Linked DNA regions of Alicycliphilus denitrificans K601. The protein of the gene in region 2 interacts with the protein of the main gene of each other region in a pairwise test. Links are inferred from orthologs where the notes say so. Each region holds a gene or a part of one and is shown on either strand. Other genes may lie near its edges. The genes, in order: ligA and leuS.

What was found.
Region 1: the proteins of leuS (region 2) and ligA interact in binary tests that used the Escherichia coli proteins (3 or more experiments, as listed by UniProt). The link is inferred for Alicycliphilus denitrificans K601 from one-to-one orthologs.

What each region holds. Positions count from the first base shown.
Region 1 is NC_015422.1:2,545,899-2,554,782, forward strand. Bases 2,657-5,589 are described here. They hold ligA (NAD-dependent DNA ligase LigA), read left to right. Parts: upstream 2,657-3,012; coding sequence 3,013-5,166; downstream 5,167-5,589. Other genes in these bases: ALIDE2_RS12185 (cell division protein FtsZ), read left to right, coding at 2,657-3,001; ALIDE2_RS12195 (patatin-like phospholipase family protein), read left to right, coding at 5,170-5,589. In the rest of the region: chromosome segregation protein SMC, read left to right, coding at 1-1,896; more of ALIDE2_RS12185, read left to right, coding at 1,907-2,656; more of ALIDE2_RS12195, read left to right, coding at 5,590-6,105; ALIDE2_RS12200 (penicillin-binding protein 1A), read left to right, coding at 6,293-8,776; ALIDE2_RS12205 (MFS transporter), read left to right, coding at 8,787-8,884. UniProt on the Escherichia coli protein: DNA ligase that catalyzes the formation of phosphodiester linkages between 5'-phosphoryl and 3'-hydroxyl groups in double-stranded DNA using NAD as a coenzyme and as the energy source for the reaction.
Region 2 is NC_015422.1:4,675,204-4,684,423, forward strand. What follows is about bases 3,439-6,707. They hold leuS (leucine--tRNA ligase), read right to left. Parts: upstream 6,345-6,707; coding sequence 3,639-6,344; downstream 3,439-3,638. Other genes in these bases: ALIDE2_RS22135 (LPS-assembly lipoprotein LptE), read right to left, coding at 3,439-3,639; ALIDE2_RS22145 (mechanosensitive ion channel family protein), read left to right, coding at 6,546-6,707. Also shown: Dot/Icm T4SS effector Zinc-dependent metalloprotease LegP, read right to left, coding at 1-1,228; ALIDE2_RS22125 (hypothetical protein), read left to right, coding at 1,541-1,825; holA (DNA polymerase III subunit delta), read right to left, coding at 2,027-3,106; more of ALIDE2_RS22135, read right to left, coding at 3,127-3,438; more of ALIDE2_RS22145, read left to right, coding at 6,708-7,745; acetaldehyde dehydrogenase ExaC, read left to right, coding at 8,050-9,220.

The DNA.
Region 1 (8,884 bases), 2.1 Mb from region 2 along the record:
GAGCGCCTGTCCGCGCTGCCCGTGGGCCGGCTGGACATGGTGCGCGGCTTCCTCGGCGCGGGCGGGCAGGACGCGCCGCCCGCGCGCCTGGCCTTCTACAGCGCGCCGGCCGCTCCCGCGCCCGACGCGAGCACGCGCCAGCCGCGCCTGTCCGACCTGCTGCGCGTGCACGACGCGGGCCTGCGCGCCGTGCTCGTGGACTGGCTGCAGGGCTGCTACACCGCGCCGTCGCTTGACGAGGCGCTGGCCCAGCGCGCGCAGCTGCAGCCGGGCGAGGCCTTCTACGTGGCCAGCGGCCACGCCGTGGGCGCACACAGCCTGAGCTTCTACGCGCAGGACTCGGAGCAGTCGGGGTTGCTCGCGCGCGCGCAGGAGATCGAGCACCTGGAGAAAGAGCTGCGCGCCCAGGCCCTGATCGCCGAGGAGGCGCGTACGGCCCTGGTGCGCGCCGAGGCCGCGTACGCCGACGCCTCGCAGCGCCTCGTCGCCGCGCGCCGCGAGGCCACCGAGGCTCAGGGCCGCGCGCACGAGCTGCAGGTGGAGACGCTGCGCCTGACCCAACTGGCCGAGCAGACCCGCGCGCGCAGCGAGCAGATCGGCGCCGACCTGGCCGAGGTCGAGGCGCAGCTCGCCGACCTGCAGGAGCGCCGTGCGGCATCCGAGGCGCGCTTCGAGGAGCTGGACATGCAGCTCGCCGACAGCCAGGAGCGCCACGCCCAGCTGGGCGACCGCGTGATCGAGGCCGAGCGGCGCCTGGCCGAGTGCCGCGAGCAGCAGCGCCAGCTGGAGCGGCGCGTGCAGGAGGCCCAGTTCTCCCACCGCAGCCTGCAGGCGCGCCGCGCCGAGCTCGCGCGCACCGTGGACACGGCGGCCACGCAGGCCCGCACGCTGCACGACGAGCGCCAGCGCGCGCAGGACGAGCTCGCCCGCCTGTCCGACGCCGCCGCGCAGGGCGGGCTGCAGCAGGCGCTGGAGCTGAAGATGGAGCGCGAGAAGCAGCTCGCGGCGCAGCGCAGCCAGTACGACGAGCTCACGGCCCGGCTGCGCGCCAGCGACGAGCGGCGCATGCAGCACGAACGCCAGCTCGATCCGCTGCGCGCGCGCATCACGGAATTCCAGCTCAAGGAGCAGGCCGCGCGCCTGGGGCTGGAGCAGTACAGCCAGCTGCTGCAAGACGCACAGGCCGACCTCGCGGCGGTGGCCCGCTCGATCGAGGAGGGCGGCGTGCGCGCCGCGGGCCTCTCGGGCGAGATCGACCGCCTGCACCGCGAGATCGCCGCCCTGGGCGCCGTGAACCTGGCCGCGCTCGACGAGCTGACCCTCGCGCGCGAGCGCAAGACCTTCCTCGACGCGCAGACCGAGGACCTGCAGCTCGCCATGACCACGCTGGAGGACGCTATCCGCAAGATCGACGGCGAGACACGCACCCTGCTGTCGGGCACCTTCGAGACCGTCAACGGCCATTTCGGGCGCATGTTCCCCGAGCTGTTCGGCGGCGGCCAGGCGCGCCTGATCATGACGGGCGACGAGATCCTCGACTCCGGCGTGCAGGTCATGGCCCAGCCGCCGGGCAAGAAGAACCAGACCATCCACCTGCTGTCGGGCGGCGAGAAGGCGCTCACGGCCATCGCCCTCGTGTTCGCCATCTTCCAGCTCAACCCCGCGCCGTTCTGCCTGCTCGATGAGGTGGACGCGCCGCTGGACGACGCCAACACCGAGCGCTACGCCAAGCTGGTCACCAGCATGTCCAAGGGCACCCAGTTCCTGTTCATCAGCCACAACAAGATCGCCATGGAAATGGCCGAGCAACTGATCGGCGTGACCATGCAGGAGCAGGGCGTCTCGCGCATCGTGGCGGTGGACATGGAGTCCGCCCTGTCGATGGCAGAGGCTTGAAAATCCCATCATGAGCAACTTCCAACTCGGACTCATCCTCGCCGGCGCGCTGGTACTCGCCGCCGTCGTCGCCTACAACGCCTGGACCACCTACCGCAACGCGCCCAAGCGCGCCCGCCCGCCCGAGGGCGAAGGCGCGCAGGAGCCTGCGGTGCGCCAGGAGCCCGCATTCGACGGCGCGGGCCTGGGCAACCCCGCCACGGCCGGCCCCGAGCCCCATTTCGAAGGCCATGCCGTGGACCCGGGCGACGCGATCGACCTGCCCGTGCCGCCCGCCGAGCGCCGCAGCGGGCTGGACCCGCTGATCGACGCCATCGCCCCCATCGTGGCCGAGCAGCAGGTCTCGGGTGACGCGGCCCTCGCCGCCATGCCGCCCACGCGCCGCGCCGGCAGCAAGCCCTTCGCCATCGAGGGCTTCAGCGAGGCCGCCCAGCAGTGGGAAACGCCCCAGCCGGGCCAGCGCTACCTGCACTTCCAGGCCGGGGTGCAGCTGGCCAACCGCCTGGGCGCGCTCAACGAGATCGAGTTTTCCGAGTTCGTGATGAAGACCCAGGGCTTCGCGGACGCCATCAACGCCACGCCCGACTTCCCCGACATGCTGCAGGAGGTGGCGCGCGCGCGCGAGCTCGACCAGTTCGCCAGCGACCATGACGCGCAGCTCGCCTTCATGCTGCGCGCGCGCCAGGCGGCATGGAGCCCCGGCTACGTGCAGCAAAACGCCGCGCGCCTGGGGCTGGTGGCCGGCGCCATACCGGGGCGCCTGGTGCTGCCGGCCAGCGGCGCCGGGCTGCCGCCCATGCTGACGCTGACCTACGACGCGCAGGCCGCCATGTCCGACGACCCCGAGCAGTCCGCCGTGCGCGACATCCTGCTGAGCCTGGACGTGGCCCAGGTGCACCGCGGCGAGCAGCCCTTCAAGCGCCTGCGCGAGGTCGCCGCCGCGCTGTGCCAGGCCATGGACGGCGTGCTGTGCGACCAGAACGGCACGCCGCTGCCCGCCATGACCATGGAGCCCATCGCCGCCGACCTGGAACTGCTCTACGACAAGCTCGACAGCCGCGAGCTCTCGGCCGGCTCGGCGCTCGCGCGGCGCCTGTTCAGTTAGGCCCTAGCCGCATGACGGAAAAATCCGAGCTTTTTTCGGCTCCAGCGCCCGCTGTGCCTGCGCTGGTAGCTAGCAAAGTAGAAGCACTGCGCGCCCAACTCAACCAGTGGGCGCACGAGTACTACGTGCTGGACGAGCCCAGCGTGCCCGATGCCGAGTACGACCGCGTGTTCCAGCAGCTGCAGGCGCTGGAGGGCGCGTACCCCGCCCTCGTCACGCCCGACTCGCCCACGCAGCGCGTGATCGGCGCGGTGATGAACGGCCTCGCGCCCGTGCGGCACCGCGTGGCCATGCTCTCGATCCGCACCGAGACCGACACCGAGGCCAGCGGCGCCGAGGCGTTCGACGCGCGCATCCGCCGCGAGCTCAAGCTCGCCCCCGAGGACCCGCCCGTCGAATACGTGGCCGAGCCCAAGTTCGACGGCCTGGCGATGAGCCTGCGCTACGAACACGGCCGCCTCGTGCAGGCCGCCACGCGCGGCGACGGCGAGGTGGGCGAGGACGTGACGCACAACATCCGCACCATCCGCCAGATCCCCCTCACGCTGCAGTTGAGCGCCCCCACGCTCGGCGCTGACGCGTCCTCACTGCCCCCCGAGGGGGCGCGTTTCGCCTTGGGGCGGCCCGGCGGCGAAACCGCGCCGCCCGTGCTGGAGGTGCGCGGCGAGGTCTACATGCGCCGCGCGGACTTCGAGCAGCTCAACGAGCGCCAGCGCGAGAAGGGCGACAAGACCTTCGTGAACCCGCGCAACGCCGCGGCCGGCGCCGTGCGCCAGCTCGATTCGGGCATCGCCGCGCAGCGCCCGCTCTCGTTCTTCGCCTACGGCCTGGGCGAGGTGGAGGGCGGGCCCGAGTTCGCCACGCACTACGCGCTGCTGCAGCGCCTGAAGGCATGGGGTTTTCCGGTCGCGGCGCAGGTGCGGATCGCGCTGGGCGCTCCCGGACTCATCGCATTCCACCAGCAGATCGGCGCAGAGCGCGACCAGCTGCCCTACGACATCGACGGCGTGGTCTACAAGGTCAACAGCCTGGCGCTGCAAAGGCAGCTCGGCTTCGTGACGCGCGAGCCGCGCTGGGCCGTGGCGCACAAGTACCCGGCGCAGGAGATGATGACGCGCGTGGAGGGCATCGACGTGCAGGTGGGCCGCACGGGCAAGCTCACGCCCGTGGCGCGCCTGGCGCCCGTGTTCGTGGGCGGCGTCACCGTCACCAACGCCACGCTGCACAACCTGTTCGAGCTGCGCCGCAAGCGCGTGCGCGTGGGCGACCAGGTCATCGTGCGCCGCGCGGGCGACGTGATTCCCGAGGTGGTGGGCGTGGTGCCCGCGCCGCGTGCATCCTACGTGCCCAACTTCCGCATGCCGCGCCAGTGCCCGATCTGCGCAAGCACCGTGGTGCGCGAGCCGGGCGAGGTCAACCACCGCTGCTCGGGCGGCCTGTTCTGCCCCGCGCAGCGCAAGCAGGCCGTGCTGCACTTCGCCCAGCGCCGCGCGATGGACATCGAGGGCCTGGGCGAGAAGCTCGTGGACCAGCTCGTCGACGGCCACGTGATCCGCACGCTGCCCGACCTGTTCCGGCTGGACCTGCCCACCCTGGCGGGTCTGGACCGCATGGCCGAAAAGTCCGCGCAGAACGTGCTCGACGCGCTACAGAAGTCGAAGCAGACCACGCTGCCGCGCTTCCTGTTCGGCTTGGGGATACGCCACGTGGGCGAGGCCACGGCCAAGGACCTCGCGCGGCACTTCGGCGCGCTCGACGCCATCATGGACGCGGGCGTCGATCAGCTGCTGCAGGTCAACGACGTGGGCCCCGTGGTGGCGGAAAGCATCCACACCTTTTTCGCCCAGCCGCACAACCGCGAGGTGGTCGGGCAGCTGCGCGAATGCGGCGTCGCCTGGGAAGAGGGCGAGCCCACGGCGGGCGCCACGCTGCCGCTGGCGGGCAAGACCATCGTGCTGACCGGCACGCTCCCCACGCTGAGCCGCGACGAGGCCAAGGACATGCTCGAAGCCGCAGGCGCCAAGGTGGCGGGCTCGGTCAGCAAAAAGACCCACTACGTGGTCGCCGGGGCCGAGGCGGGCAGCAAGCTGGAGAAGGCCCAGGCGCTGGGCATCCCCGTGCTCGACGAAGACGGCCTGCGCGCGCTGCTGCGGGGCGAGGGCTGAGGCATGGCACTGGCGCGCCGCGCACCCCGCCTCGGCTTGGCGCTGGGCAGCGGCTCGGCGCGCGGCTGGGCGCACATCGGCGTGCTGCAGGTGCTGCAGGAGGAGGGCATCCGGCCCGACGTGGTGTGCGGCTCCTCCATCGGCGCGCTCGTGGGCGCGGCCTACGCGGCGGGCGAGCTGGAGCGCTTCGGCGAATGGGTGCTGGGCCTGGGCATGCGCGACGTGTTCGGCTTCATGGACTTCAACCTCGCGGGCGGCATGCTCAAGGGCGAGAAGCTCATCGCCTTCTGGCGCCGCAACTTCGCCGACTTCACCATCGAGGACTCTCCGCTGCCCTTCGGCGCCGTGGCCACCGACCTGCACTCGGGCGCCGAGGTCTGGCTGCGCGAGGGCTCGATCGCCGACGCGGTGCGCGCCTCCATCGCGCTGCCGGGCCTGTTCACGCCCGTGGTGCGCGAAGGCGGCCGGCTGCTGGTCGATGGCGGCCTCGTCAATCCCGTGCCTGCGTCGCTCGCGCGCGCCATGGGGGCCGACATCGTCATCGGCGTGGACCTGAACGCCGACATACTGCACCGCCACATGCACCCGCTGGCCGTGGTGCGCGCACCCGATGCCGATGCGCCGGAGGACGGCGTGGCGCCGCCCGAACCCGAGCCGGCGCGCAACGGCGACTGGATGCGCCGCCTGAAGTTCTGGGCAGACGGCAAGGCGCCCGCGCCCAGGCAGCCCTCCATGCTGGACGTGATGATGACCAGCGTGAACATCATGCAGATGCGCATCACGCGCAGCCGCATGGCGGGTGATCCGCCCGAGGTGGTGGTCGCGCCGCGCCTGGCCCACCTGGGCCAGCTGGACTTCCACCGCGCCAAAGAGGCCATCGAAGAGGGCCGCCGCGCCGCCCATGCCAGCCTGCCGCAGCTGCGGCAGTTCATGGGCTGAAGCCTGGAAAAACCGGTAAGCCATTGATTTCAAATGATTGGCGGTATAAAGCAGGCCTTTCCTCCGCCCGGCCCCTGGCGCCGCCCATGGCCCATGCCGTCCGGCCTCAAGGGATGAAAGCTTCCAATTCCATAGCTGCCAGCGCTTGCTGCACAAGCGCTGAAGGCCATTTTTATTGTAAAAATTCATGACGTTTCCCGCCTCCCTGCGCGCGCGCTGGGCCCTGCTGTGGCCGCGCCTGGCACGCCTGGCGCGCCGGCCCGAGCGCTGGGCATCCGCGCATGGCCTGCTGTGGCTGCTGGCCGCGCTGGCGCTGGCCGTCTTCCTGTACGTGCTGGCGCTGATCCCGTTCACGCCCGCCATCAGCGACATCCGCAAGGCCAAGAGCGACCAGCCCGCGCAGCTGCTGTCCGCCGACGGGCGCCTGCTGGCCGAATACCGCTGGGTGAACCGCGAGTGGGTGCCGCTCGACACGATCGCCAGGCCGGTGGTCGATGCCCTGATCGCCACCGAGGACCACCGCTTCTACGACCACTTCGGCCTGGACTGGCGGCGCACGGCGTCGGCGCTGGTGCGCACGCTGGGCGGCGACAAGCAGGGCGGCTCCACCATCACCCAGCAGCTCGCGCGCAACCTCTACCCCGAGGACATCGGCCGCGCGCCCACGCTCACGCGCAAGATCAAGGAGGCGATCACCGCGCTCAAGATCGAGTGGCTGTACTCCAAGGACGAGATCCTGGAGACCTACCTGAACACCGTGCCCTTCCTCTACAACGCCTACGGCATCGAGATGGCGGCGCGCACCTACTTCAACAAATCCGCCGACAAGCTCACGGTGCTGGAGAGCGCCACGCTCATCGGCATGCTCAAGGGCACGGCCTACTACAACCCCGTGCTCAACCCCGAGCGCGCCCAGGCCCGGCGCAACACGGTGCTCGCGCAGATGAAGAAGCGCGGCAAGCTCTCCGCGGCAGAGTACGACAAGCTGGTCAAGCGCCCGCTGCGCATCCGCTTCGAGCGCCAGAACGAGGTGGCGGGCCTGGCGCCGCATTTGGCGCAGCAGCTGCGGCGCCAGCTCATCGACTGGGCGGACCGCAATGGCTACAGCCTGTATTCCGACGGGCTGGTGATCCACACCATCATCGACGGCCGCCTGCAGGAGATCGCCAACCAGGCCGTGCAGCGCCAGGGCCGGCAGCTGCAGGGCGTGGCCGACGCCGCCTGGGCGCCGCGCAGCGCATGGGGCGCCAAGAGCCCCCTGGTGCAGCAGCTGGTGCGCGAATCGCCCCAGTACGAAAAGGCCGTGGCCGCCGGCACCGCGCCCGAGGAGGCGGCCAAGCGCCTGCTCGACGACGCCGGCTTCCTGCGCAGCCTGCGCCAGGCCAAGACCCGCGTGCAGGCCGGCTTCATGGCGCTGGACCCCAGGAACGGCGCGGTGCTGGCCTGGGTGGGCAGCCGCGACTACGGCGTGGACCCGTTCGACCACGTGCAGGCCGCTAGGCGCCAGCCCGGCTCCACCTTCAAGCCCTTCGTCTATGGCGCGGCCTTCGCCAAGGGCATGCTGCCCACGGACGAGCTCATGGACACGACCGTGGAAATCCCCCTCGGCGGCAAGCGGGTCTGGCGCCCCACGGACGGCCGCACGCCGCCCAGCGAGGAACCCATGCAGCTGCGCGACGGCCTCGCGTACTCCAAGAACACCATCACCGCCCAGCTCATGCAGCAGGTGGGGCCCGAGCGCGTGGCGCAGCTCGCGCGCGCCATGGGCGTGCGCGAATCCAAGCTGGAGGCCGTGCCCGCGCTGGCGCTGGGCACGAGCTCGGTCACCCTCAAGGAAATGGTGGCCGCCTACGGCACCATCGCCAATGGCGGGCGCTACATGGCGCCCCAGGTGATCACGCGCATCGAGGACAAGAACGGCAGGCTGCTCGAAGCGTTCAAGCCCGCATCGCCCGAACGTGCCCTGGGCCTCGCCGCCGCGCAGGAACTGCGCGACGCCATGCGCGGCGTGGTGGACAAGGGCACGGGCGTGGCGATACGCAGCCGCTACGGCATCACGGCCGACGTGGCCGGCAAGACCGGCACCACGCAGGACAACACCGACGGCTGGTTCATCCTCATGCACCCGCAGCTCGTGGCCGGCGCTTGGGCCGGCTTCAACGACGGGCGCATCACCCTGCGCAGCGACTATTGGGGGCAGGGCGCGCACAGTGCGCTGCCCATCGTGGGCGACGTGTTCCGCCAGGCCCTGCGCGCCAAGATCATCGACGCGCGCGAGCGCTTCATCGACGAGGAGGAAAGCTCCTGGATCGCCACGGCCACGGGCACGCTGCGCAACTGGGTCTACGACCTGTTCGGCCGGCCCACGGGCGAGCAGGCTGGCCCGGCAGGGGCGCCGCCCGCGCCGCAGCCCGACCTGCCGCGCGCACCTGCGCCCGCGGCCAGCGCCCCGCCGCAGGAGGAGCGCCCCGAGATCATCGAAGCGCCGCTCATTCCGCTGCAGGAAGTCGCTCCGCGCGCCAACGCGCCGGCCGAACCGCCCGTATGGGTGGAGCAGCCCGCGCCCGAGGCGCCGCAGCCGGCCGCCCCCTCGGCAGCGCCCGGCGTGGTTATCGTGCCGGTGGTGCCGCGGCCGCAGGGCGCGGCGCCGCTCCTCGCCGAAACACGCTGAGCCTTTGCCCATGCAGCCACCACGGCAAGCCCCGCGCGCACGCATCCCCGCCGCCGTGTGGGCGCTGGGCCTGGTCAGCATGCTGATGGACATCTCCTCCGAGATGAT
Region 2 (9,220 bases):
CGGCCTGGGCCTCCTGGTGGGCGGCGGCGAGCTGCTCCAGCTGCTCGGCCGCCTGCTGCATCGCATCGCCGGGGTTGTCCATCTGCGGCTGGCGGCTCGCCCCGGCCAGCACGAAGGGCGTGGCAATCCCGCCGGCGGCCGGGTTGATCAGCGGGCCGGGGCCAGGGCCGATCGGGTCCCGGCCGACCTCCTTGACCGTTTCCCTGATCGGGTCCTTGCCGATCTCCTTGGCCGTGTCGCTGATCGGGTCCTTGCGCACCTCCTTGATCGTGTCACGGATGGGATCCTTGGCAATCTCCTTGACCGTGTCGCTGATCGGATCCTTGCGCACTTCCTTGACCGTATCGCGGATCGGATCCTTGGCGATCTCCTTGATCGTCGGCCGCACATTGGGATACATGGCCAGGACGCCCGCGATGTCGCCGGCGGACAGGCCCGTGCGCTGCCCCATGGTGACGCCCGGCGGCAGCGGCACCCGCGGCACCAGCGTGGGCTGCCCGTTGGTCGAGAAGGCCGTCGCCGGGTAATGCATGATCGACCCGAAGTCGTACGCGCCCAGGTCGTCGCCGTCCTGGATGTGCTGGTTGAAGTTGTGCTGCATCGCCGGATCGATGTTCGCCCAGTTGACCTGCACGAACTGGTCGCGGTCCTCCCGGCTCTGCTCGTGCCACAGGCCAACGGCGTGCCCGATCTCATGGATCGCGTTGCCCAGCGTGCAGCCCGTGCCCAGGGTGATCGACTGCGCACCGCCGCGGCGCCCGACATTCGACGAGCACCCGCTGCCGGGCACGAACCGCACGTAGTCCGGGTACTGCGCGGCATTGGCCGGCGTGCGGGCGACGAAACGGATGACGGTGTTCGCCTCCCAGTGCGCGATGGCGTCCGTGACCCGCGCCTGGTTCGGAAGGGCGGCGTCGATCTCGTACGGAACGCGGCCATTGGCCCAGCGGAACTGCACGCCATCGGGGCTGGTGATGCCGACCGAGAACAGCACCGGGTTGCCCGACTCGTCCGCCTGCATGTCGGCGACGCTCCCCAGCACGATGTCCCCTTCGAAGATCGCCTGGCCATCGACATCGGCATAGTGCAGCCACTTGCCCGTCGTGTTGTTGAGGCCCCGCAGCCCCACGAAGGCCGTGCCCGCCAGCGGGCCCGAACGGCATTCGCATTGATCGCCGCCACCGGACTTGCCGGCCGGGCCGCGCCCGGTTTCTTGTCGTGTTGCCATGATCATTTCTCCTCGCCGAAGTGCGTGTCGATCCGCCACGGAGGCGGACTCGCCTGCAGTGGTCGGAGCCATGACGGCCGTGCTTGGGACCATGCTCCAACGCGTAGTGCGCACCCACACAGCCGGCAAGGCCCTGGATACGCCAGTACTTCCGCGGCAGCGGGCCGCGGCGATCCAGTTTCACGCACGCGTTTTGTAATCTCAAGCTGACGCAGGTAACACCAGTGCAACAAGCGTACGCAGCGTTACGCCATGCCGAAGGCACCCCGTCCCGGCGCACTGGAGAGCCAACCTGACGCTACGCTACGCACCATGCCCGCCCCACTCGCCGCCCATCAGCTCGACCAGTTGCAGCACGATCTGCGCGCCCTGCAGGACATGCGCACCAGCCCCCACGCCTTCAGCTCCGCCGCGCGCGGCCACGCCGATCTGCTCGCGGCCCTGCCGCCGCGCTACGGCGAGGTGCTGCTGGGCCTGCTGGACCGCCTGGAAGCCGGCGCCCTGTTCACCGAGGAAAGCTGCTCCTTCAGCCACCAGGGCGTGGTGGACAGCCTGCAGCTGTGGGTGGACAAGGCGCGCGGCGTGCTCATGGGCTGAAAATGCCCCTAGGAGCCTGGGCGGCAGAAGCTGCGTCGGCTGCAACGCGCGAGAAAACGGTCCATCGCGATGCTCCCAACGGCGCCCATGGCTCGGCTATGGGCTTGTTGGCATCACCACGCTGTCTTCGTTTTTCGCACGTTTCGCTTCGACGCCTTCTGCCGTCCAGGCTCCTAGCCCTTGCCAGGCAAGCGCTGGCAGCTATCGAAATTGAGGCCTGGCAGCGGGTGCGGCGGATTGCCCCAGCCGGCACATCTGCAGCGCCAGCCGCGAGAGCGCCTGCCAGCCGCTGGTGGGCCAGTCCGGCACCTTGAGGCCCTTGACGATGCCGTCCACGACGTGGGCGGAGTGCACCAGGCGCGCCAGCTGCGCGTCGCCCGCCTGCGGCAGCAGGCGCTCGTACAGGCGCTCCTTGGCGCCCCAGATGCGGTTTTCGCGCAGCGCCATGGGCAGGGGCTTGCCGGCGTTCATGGCGTCCTTCACGCGCTTCAAGGCGCGTATGTCCTCGGCCAAGGCCCAGTGCACCAGCACCTCGGCCTCGCCCTCGGCCTGCAGGCCGTCGAGCATGCGCTGCACGCGCGCCACCTGGCCGCAGAGCACGGCCTCGCTGAGCTTGAACACGTCGTAGCGCGCGACGTTGAGCACGGCGGCCTCGACCTGCTCCCAGGCCAGCTCGCCCGGGGGGTGCAGCAGCGCGAGCTTTTGTATTTCCTGGTGTGCGGCCAGCAGGTTGCCCTCCACGCGATCGGCAAAGAACTGCAGCGTACGCTGGCCCTCCTCGCCCGGGGCCACGCGCTGACCCTGGGCGGCCAGACGCTGGGCGATCCACTGCGGCAGCGCGGCGCGCTCCACGGGGTCGATCTGCACGGTGGCGCCGTGCGCCTCCAGGGCCGAGAACCACGCGCCCGTGCGGGTGGCCTTGTCCAGCCGCGGCAGCAGGACGATGGTGAGGGTGCTGTCGTTGCCGTCGGCCTGGGCGGCGATCTGCTGCAGCGCGGAGGCGCCGTCCTTGCCGGGCTTGCCCGAGGGGATGCGGATCTCCAGGATCTGCTTGTCGGCGAACAGGCTCAAGGACCCACCCGCGGCCAGCACCGCGCTCCAGTCGAAGTGCGCGCCGGCGACGGTGTGGCTGCTGCGCTCGGTGTAGCCCTGGGCGCGCGCGGCGGCGCGGATGGCGTCCTGCGCCTCCTGCTGCAAGAGCGGCTCGTCGCCGTGCAGCGTGTAGAGCGAACGCAGGCCTTTGTGCAGGTGCGCGCCGAGCTGGTTCAGAGGGATTTGCATAGGGCCCCGTGAGGCGGGCATCACTGGGGTCTCACGGCGGACAGGCGGCGTATCAGCTGCCGGACCAGGTCGTTGCGCATGTCGCGAAACAGCATGGCCTCTTCGCCCTCCTTGGACAGGGCCAGCGTTTCGTTGTAGCTGATGTCGCGCTGCTGCAGCAGTTCGGTGTCGGCGATCCATTCCTGGCCCTGCTGGCCGCGCAGGCGGAAATGTATGCGTAGGCGCAGCTGCAGTTCGCGCACCTGGCCGGCGGAGCTCATGCCCACGGCCACGCGCTCCTGCCGCTCGGAGAGCAGGTCCAGCACGGCCTCGGCCTGGGGCATCTGGGCGGGGTCGGTGAGCACGGTGAGCTCGCCGCCCCCGCCCTGCAGGGTGCGGACGAGGTCGCGCGCGAGCGCCGAGCCCGCGGGGGCCTGCACGTACAGCGTGCGGAAGGCGAACTCCGGCGCGCCGCGCAGGCGGAAGCCGCAGGCGCCGAGCAGGCCGGCCGCGGGGGCGGCGGCCAGGCCGGCGAGCAGTGTGCGCCTGCGCATCACAGCACCACGTTGACGAGGCGCCCGGGCACGATGACGATCTTCTTGGGCGCCCGGCCTTCGGCGAACTTGTGCAGGTCGGGGCTGGCCAGCGCCGCCTGCTCGATGGAGGCCTTGTCGGCCGTGGCGGCGACGCGAATGGCGCCGCGCAGCTTGCCGTTGACCTGCAGCATGAGTTCGAGCTCGTCCTGCACCAGGGCCTGCGGGTCAGCCTGGGGCCAGGCGGCGTCCAGCAGATCGCCCAGCGCGCCGGCATAGCCCAGGCCCTGCCACAGCACGTGGGTGATGTGCGGCGTGGCCGGGTAGAGCACGCGCAGCAGGATGCCGAAGCCCTCGATCAGCGCGACCTGGGCGCCGGCGCCGTCCATGGCCTTGAAGTCCTCCAGCGCGTTGATCATCTTCATGGCGCCCGAGACCACGGTGTTGTACTGCATGCGCTGGTAGTCGTAGTCCACCTGCTTGAGCACGGTGTGGATCTCCAGGCGCAGGGCGCGGGCCTCCTTGCCGAATTCCACGTCTTTCAGGCTTGTAGCGCCCGCCACGCTTTTCAGGGCAGCTTCCTTATCGATAGCAGACAGCTTGACGCCGAAATTCCACACGCGGCGCAGGAAGCGGTAGCTGCCCTCGACGGCGGCGTCGTTCCATTCGAGCGTGAGCTCGGGCGGCGCGGTGAACATGGTGTACAGGCGCGCGGTGTCGGCGCCGTACTTCTCGATCAGGTGCTGCGGGTCCACGCCGTTGTTCTTGGACTTGGACATGGTGCCCACGCCCTCGTAGTCGATGGGCGTGCCGGCGGGCAGCAGGCCGTCACCGCTCTCGGCGGGGTTCTTGAGCCGCGCGCCGACGATCTTGCCGTCATCGCCCAACACATGTTCCACGTCGTGCGGCCAGAAGTAGTCCTTGGCGCCCTTGGCCGTGCGCCGGCTGTAGATGTGGTTCAGCACCATGCCCTGGGTGAGCAGACGCGTGAAGGGTTCGTCCACCTTCACCAGCCCCAGGTCGCGCATGACCTTGGTCCAGAAGCGCGCGTACAGCAGGTGCAGGATGGCGTGCTCGATGCCGCCGATGTACTGGTCCATGGGCATCCAGTAGTCGGCGCCCTCGGCGACCATCTTCTCGCCGTTCCTGGCGTCGCAATAGCGCATGAAGTACCAGGAGCTGTCCACGAAGGTGTCCATGGTGTCGGTCTCGCGCCGCGCGCTCTTGCCGCAGCAGGGGCAGGTGACGCCGGCGTGGAAGGCCTCGCTCTTGACCAGCGGGTTGCCCGAGCCGTCGGGCACCAGGTCCTGCGGCAGCACCACGGGCAGGTCCTTCTCGGGCACGGGCTGGGGGCCGCAGTCCTCACAGTGGATGATGGGAATGGGCGTGCCCCAGTAACGCTGGCGGCTGATGCCCCAGTCGCGCAGGCGCCAGGTGGTCTTGAGCTCACCCAGGCCCTTGGCGGCCAGCGCATGGGCCACGGCGGCCACGGCGTCCTGGTGGCCCAGGCCGCTGAAGTTGTCGGAGTTGATGGTGACGCCGCGCTCCTTGTCGGCATACCAGTCCTGCCAGCGCTGGTCGTCGAAGGTCTCGCCATCGACCAGGATGACCTGCGTGATCGGCAGGTCATACTTGAGGGCGAAGGCGAAGTCGCGCTCGTCGTGCGCGGGCACGCCCATCACGGCGCCGTCGCCGTAGCTTATGAGCACGTAGTTGCCGACCCAGACCTCGATCTGCTCACCCGTCAGGGGGTGGGTGACGAACAGGCCCGTGGGCATGCCCTCCTTTTCCTTCAGGGCCAGCTCGGCCTCGGTGGTGCCGCCCTTCTTGCATTCCTCGATGAAGGCGGCGAGCCGCGGGTTGCCGGCCGCCGCGTGCTGGGCCAGCGGGTGCTCGGGCGCCACGGCGCAGAAGGTGACGCCCATGATGGTGTCGGCGCGCGTGGTGAACACGTAGAGCCTGCCGTCCTGGATCGGCTTGCCGTCCGCGCCCTCGATGTCGTGCGTGAACGCGAAGCGCACGCCGCTGGACTTGCCGATCCAGTTCTCCTGCATCAGCCGCACCTTGTCGGGCCAGCCGTTCAGGGTCGCCTTCTCGTTGCCGATCTGCACGTGGTCGAGCAGCTCCTGCGCGTAGTCGGTGATCTTGAGGTAATAGCCCGGGATCTCGCGCTTTTCCACCGGCGCGCCGGTGCGCCAGCCCTTGCCGTCGATGACCTGCTCGTTGGCCAGCACCGTCTGGTCCACCGGGTCCCAGTTCACGACCTGGGTCTTGCGGTAGGCGATGCCCCTCTCCAGCATCTTGAGGAACAGCCACTGGTTCCACTTGTAGTAATCGGGGTCGCAGGTGGCCACCTCGCGGCTCCAGTCGATGGCCAGGCCCATGGCCTGCATCTGCTGCTTCATGTAGGCGATGTTCTCGTAGGTCCACCGCGCCGGGGGCACGCCGTTCTTGAGCGCGGCGTTCTCGGCCGGCAGGCCGAAGGCGTCCCAGCCCATGGGCATGAGCACGTTGTAGCCCTTCATGCGCAGGCTGCGCGTGAGCATGTCGTTGATGGTGTAGTTGCGCACATGGCCCATGTGCAGCTTGCCGCTGGGGTAGGGCAGCATGGAGCAGGCGTAGAACTTCGGCCGGGCCGCGTCCTCGGCCACGCGGTAGGCGTCGCTGGCGTTCCAGTGGGCATGCGCTGCGCGCTCCACCTCGGTGTGGTTGTATTTGTCTTGCATGGAAGCTGGAGAAAAAGGGACTGCGGGGAACTGCGCTGCGGCGCAGCGGTCACACTAAGCATCAGTTGCGCCCAATTCTAGGCGTTCATCCCCCATTCCACCCCGCACCGCCCGCCCGCAAGGGCCGGCGTGCCGTTCCATTGCAAGGAGTTTTTCTTGACCGAGACCACCCTCGCGCTGCTGGGTTCGTTCAGCCCCCGGATGCAGGCGGCCATCGGCCTGGCGGGCCTGCTGCTGCTGTCCTACGTCGCCCAGGCCGTGGCGCAGTACCTTCTGCTGCACATGGTGCCGCGCATTCGCGAACGCATGGACGTGCGCTGGGCGCGCGTGGTCTGGCACGACCAGGTGCTGCGCCGGCTGGCGCGCGTGGTGCCGTCGCTGGTCATGCAGGCGGGCATCGGCGCCGTGCCGCACCTGGATCCGGTGGCCTTCGCGGTGATCCGCAACCTGGCCGTGGCGCTCACCGTGCTGCAGCTGGTGCGCACGCTCAACGCCCTGCTCGACGCCGTCCTGCTGGAGCAGGCGCCGGGCGGCGCGCCCACGGGCACGCGCTCCATCAAGAGCTACGTGCAGCTGGGCAAGCTGGCGCTGACCCTGGTGGGGGCCATCGTCATCGTGGCGGTGCTCATCGACCGCTCGCCGCTGATCCTGCTGTCGGGCCTGGGCGCGATGTCGGCGGTGCTGATGCTGGTGTTCAAGGACACCATCCTCTCGTTCACCGCGGGCGTGCAGCTCTCGTCCAACGACATGCTGCGCGTGGGCGACTGGATAGAGATGCCCCAGGTGGGCGCCGACGGCGACGTGGTGGACATCGCCCTGCACACGGTGAAGGTGCAGAACTGGGACAAGACCATCACCACCATCCCCACCTGGCGGCTGATGAGCGAGAGCTACCGCAACTGGCGCGGCATGAGCGAGTCCGGGGGGCGGCGCATCAAGCGCACGCTGCGGCTCGACACCACCACCGTGCGTTTCCTGAGCGACGAGGACATCGACCGCCTGTCGCGCATCACCCTGCTGGCGCCCTACCTGGCGCACAAGCGCGAGGCCGTGCAGGCCACCAACGCCGCCCTGGGCGAGGACGCCGCCGCTCCCGCCAACCTGCGGCGGCTGACCAACCTCGGCACCTTCCGCGCCTACGTGCAGGCCTACCTGCGGGCCCACCCGGGCATCCACCAGGGTATGACGCTGATGGTGCGCGCCCTGGAGCCCACGGCCGAGGGCGTGCCGCTGGAGCTGTACTGCTTCACCGCCACCACGGCCTGGGTGCAGTACGAGGCGATCCAGGGCGACATCTTCGACCACCTGATCGCCGTGCTGCCCGAGTTCGACCTGCGGATGTACCAGAGCCCGACGGGGGGCGACATACGGGCGGGCCTGCAGCGGGCCGCGATGCAATGAAAACAATAGCTGCCAGCGCTTGTCATTCGGCGGTTTACGGCAATTTTCACTGATTTTCTGGATGCCCCGCCGTCGCCAGGAGGAGAAAGGCCGGGGGCGGCGGGGCATGTGTACCAGGGCATGGCGGCAGTGGCGCAATCTGGGACACATGCGTAGCGATTCGTGACAGTCGGCAGCACGAAGGCCCCGGTTCGGGCGCTTTTGGCGCCCTTCCCCGCCATCCGGGGCTTGGCACAGAGTTTGTATGTCTCCGGGCAGTCGGTCTTCTTGCCCTCACCGACCATCAACCCAACAGGAGATCACCATGGACATGTTCGAGCTCAAGTATTTCAACCTCGAGGCCCGCTACCCCTACAAGCAAAAGTACGACAACTTCATCGGCGGCAAATGGGTGGCCCCGCTGGCCGGACGCTATTTCGACAATGTCTCCCCCATCACCGGCAAGCCGTTCTGCACGGTGGCGCGGTCGGACGCCGACGACGTGAACCTGGCCCTGGACGCCGCCCACACCGCGCAGGCCGCATGGGCCAGGACCTCGGTGACCGAGCGCTCCAACATCCTGCTCAAGATCGCCGACCGCATGGAGCAGAACCTGGAGCTGCTGGCGATCGCCGAGACCATCGACAACGGCAAGCCCCTGCGCGAGACCATGGCCGCCGACATTCCGCTGGCCATCGACCACTTCCGCTACTTCGCGGGCTGCATCCGCGCGCAGGAGGGCGGCATCTCCGAGATCGACGCCAACACCGTCGCCTACCACTTCCACGAGCCCATCGGCGTGGTCGGCCAGATCATCCCGTGGAACTTCCCCATCCTCATGGCCTCGTGGAAGCTGCCCCCGGCGCTGGCCGCGGGCTGCTGCGTGGTGATGAAGCCCGCCGAGCAGACCCCCGCTTCCATCATGGTGCTGATGGAGCTGATCGCCGACCTGCTGCCCCCGGGCGTGGTGAACATCGTCAACGGCTTCGGCAAGGAGGCCGGCGAGGCGCTGGCCACGAGCAGGCGCATCTCGAAGATCGCCTTCACCGGCTCCACCGCCGTGGGCCAGCGCATCCTGCACGCCGCGGCCGACAACCTGGTCCCCTCCACCGTGGAGCTCGGCGGCAAGAGCCCCAACATCTTCTTCGCCGACGTGCTGGACGCCGACGACGAGTTCCTGGACAAGGCGCTCGAAGGCTTCTCCATGTTCGCGCTGAACCAGGGCGAGGTCTGCACCTGCCCCTCGCGCATCCTGGTGCAGGAGTCGATCTACGAGCGCTTCATGGAGCGCGCCGTGGCGCGCGTCGAGGCCATGAAGCAGGGCCATCCGCTGGACAAGAGCACCATGGTGGGGGCGCAGGTGTCGCAGCAGCAGCTCGAACGCATCCTGGGCTACATCGACATCGGCCGCCAGGAAGGCGCCCGGTGCCTGACCGGCGGCGAGCGCCTGCGCGCGGGCGGCGAGATCAACGACGGCTTCTTCATCAAGCCCACTC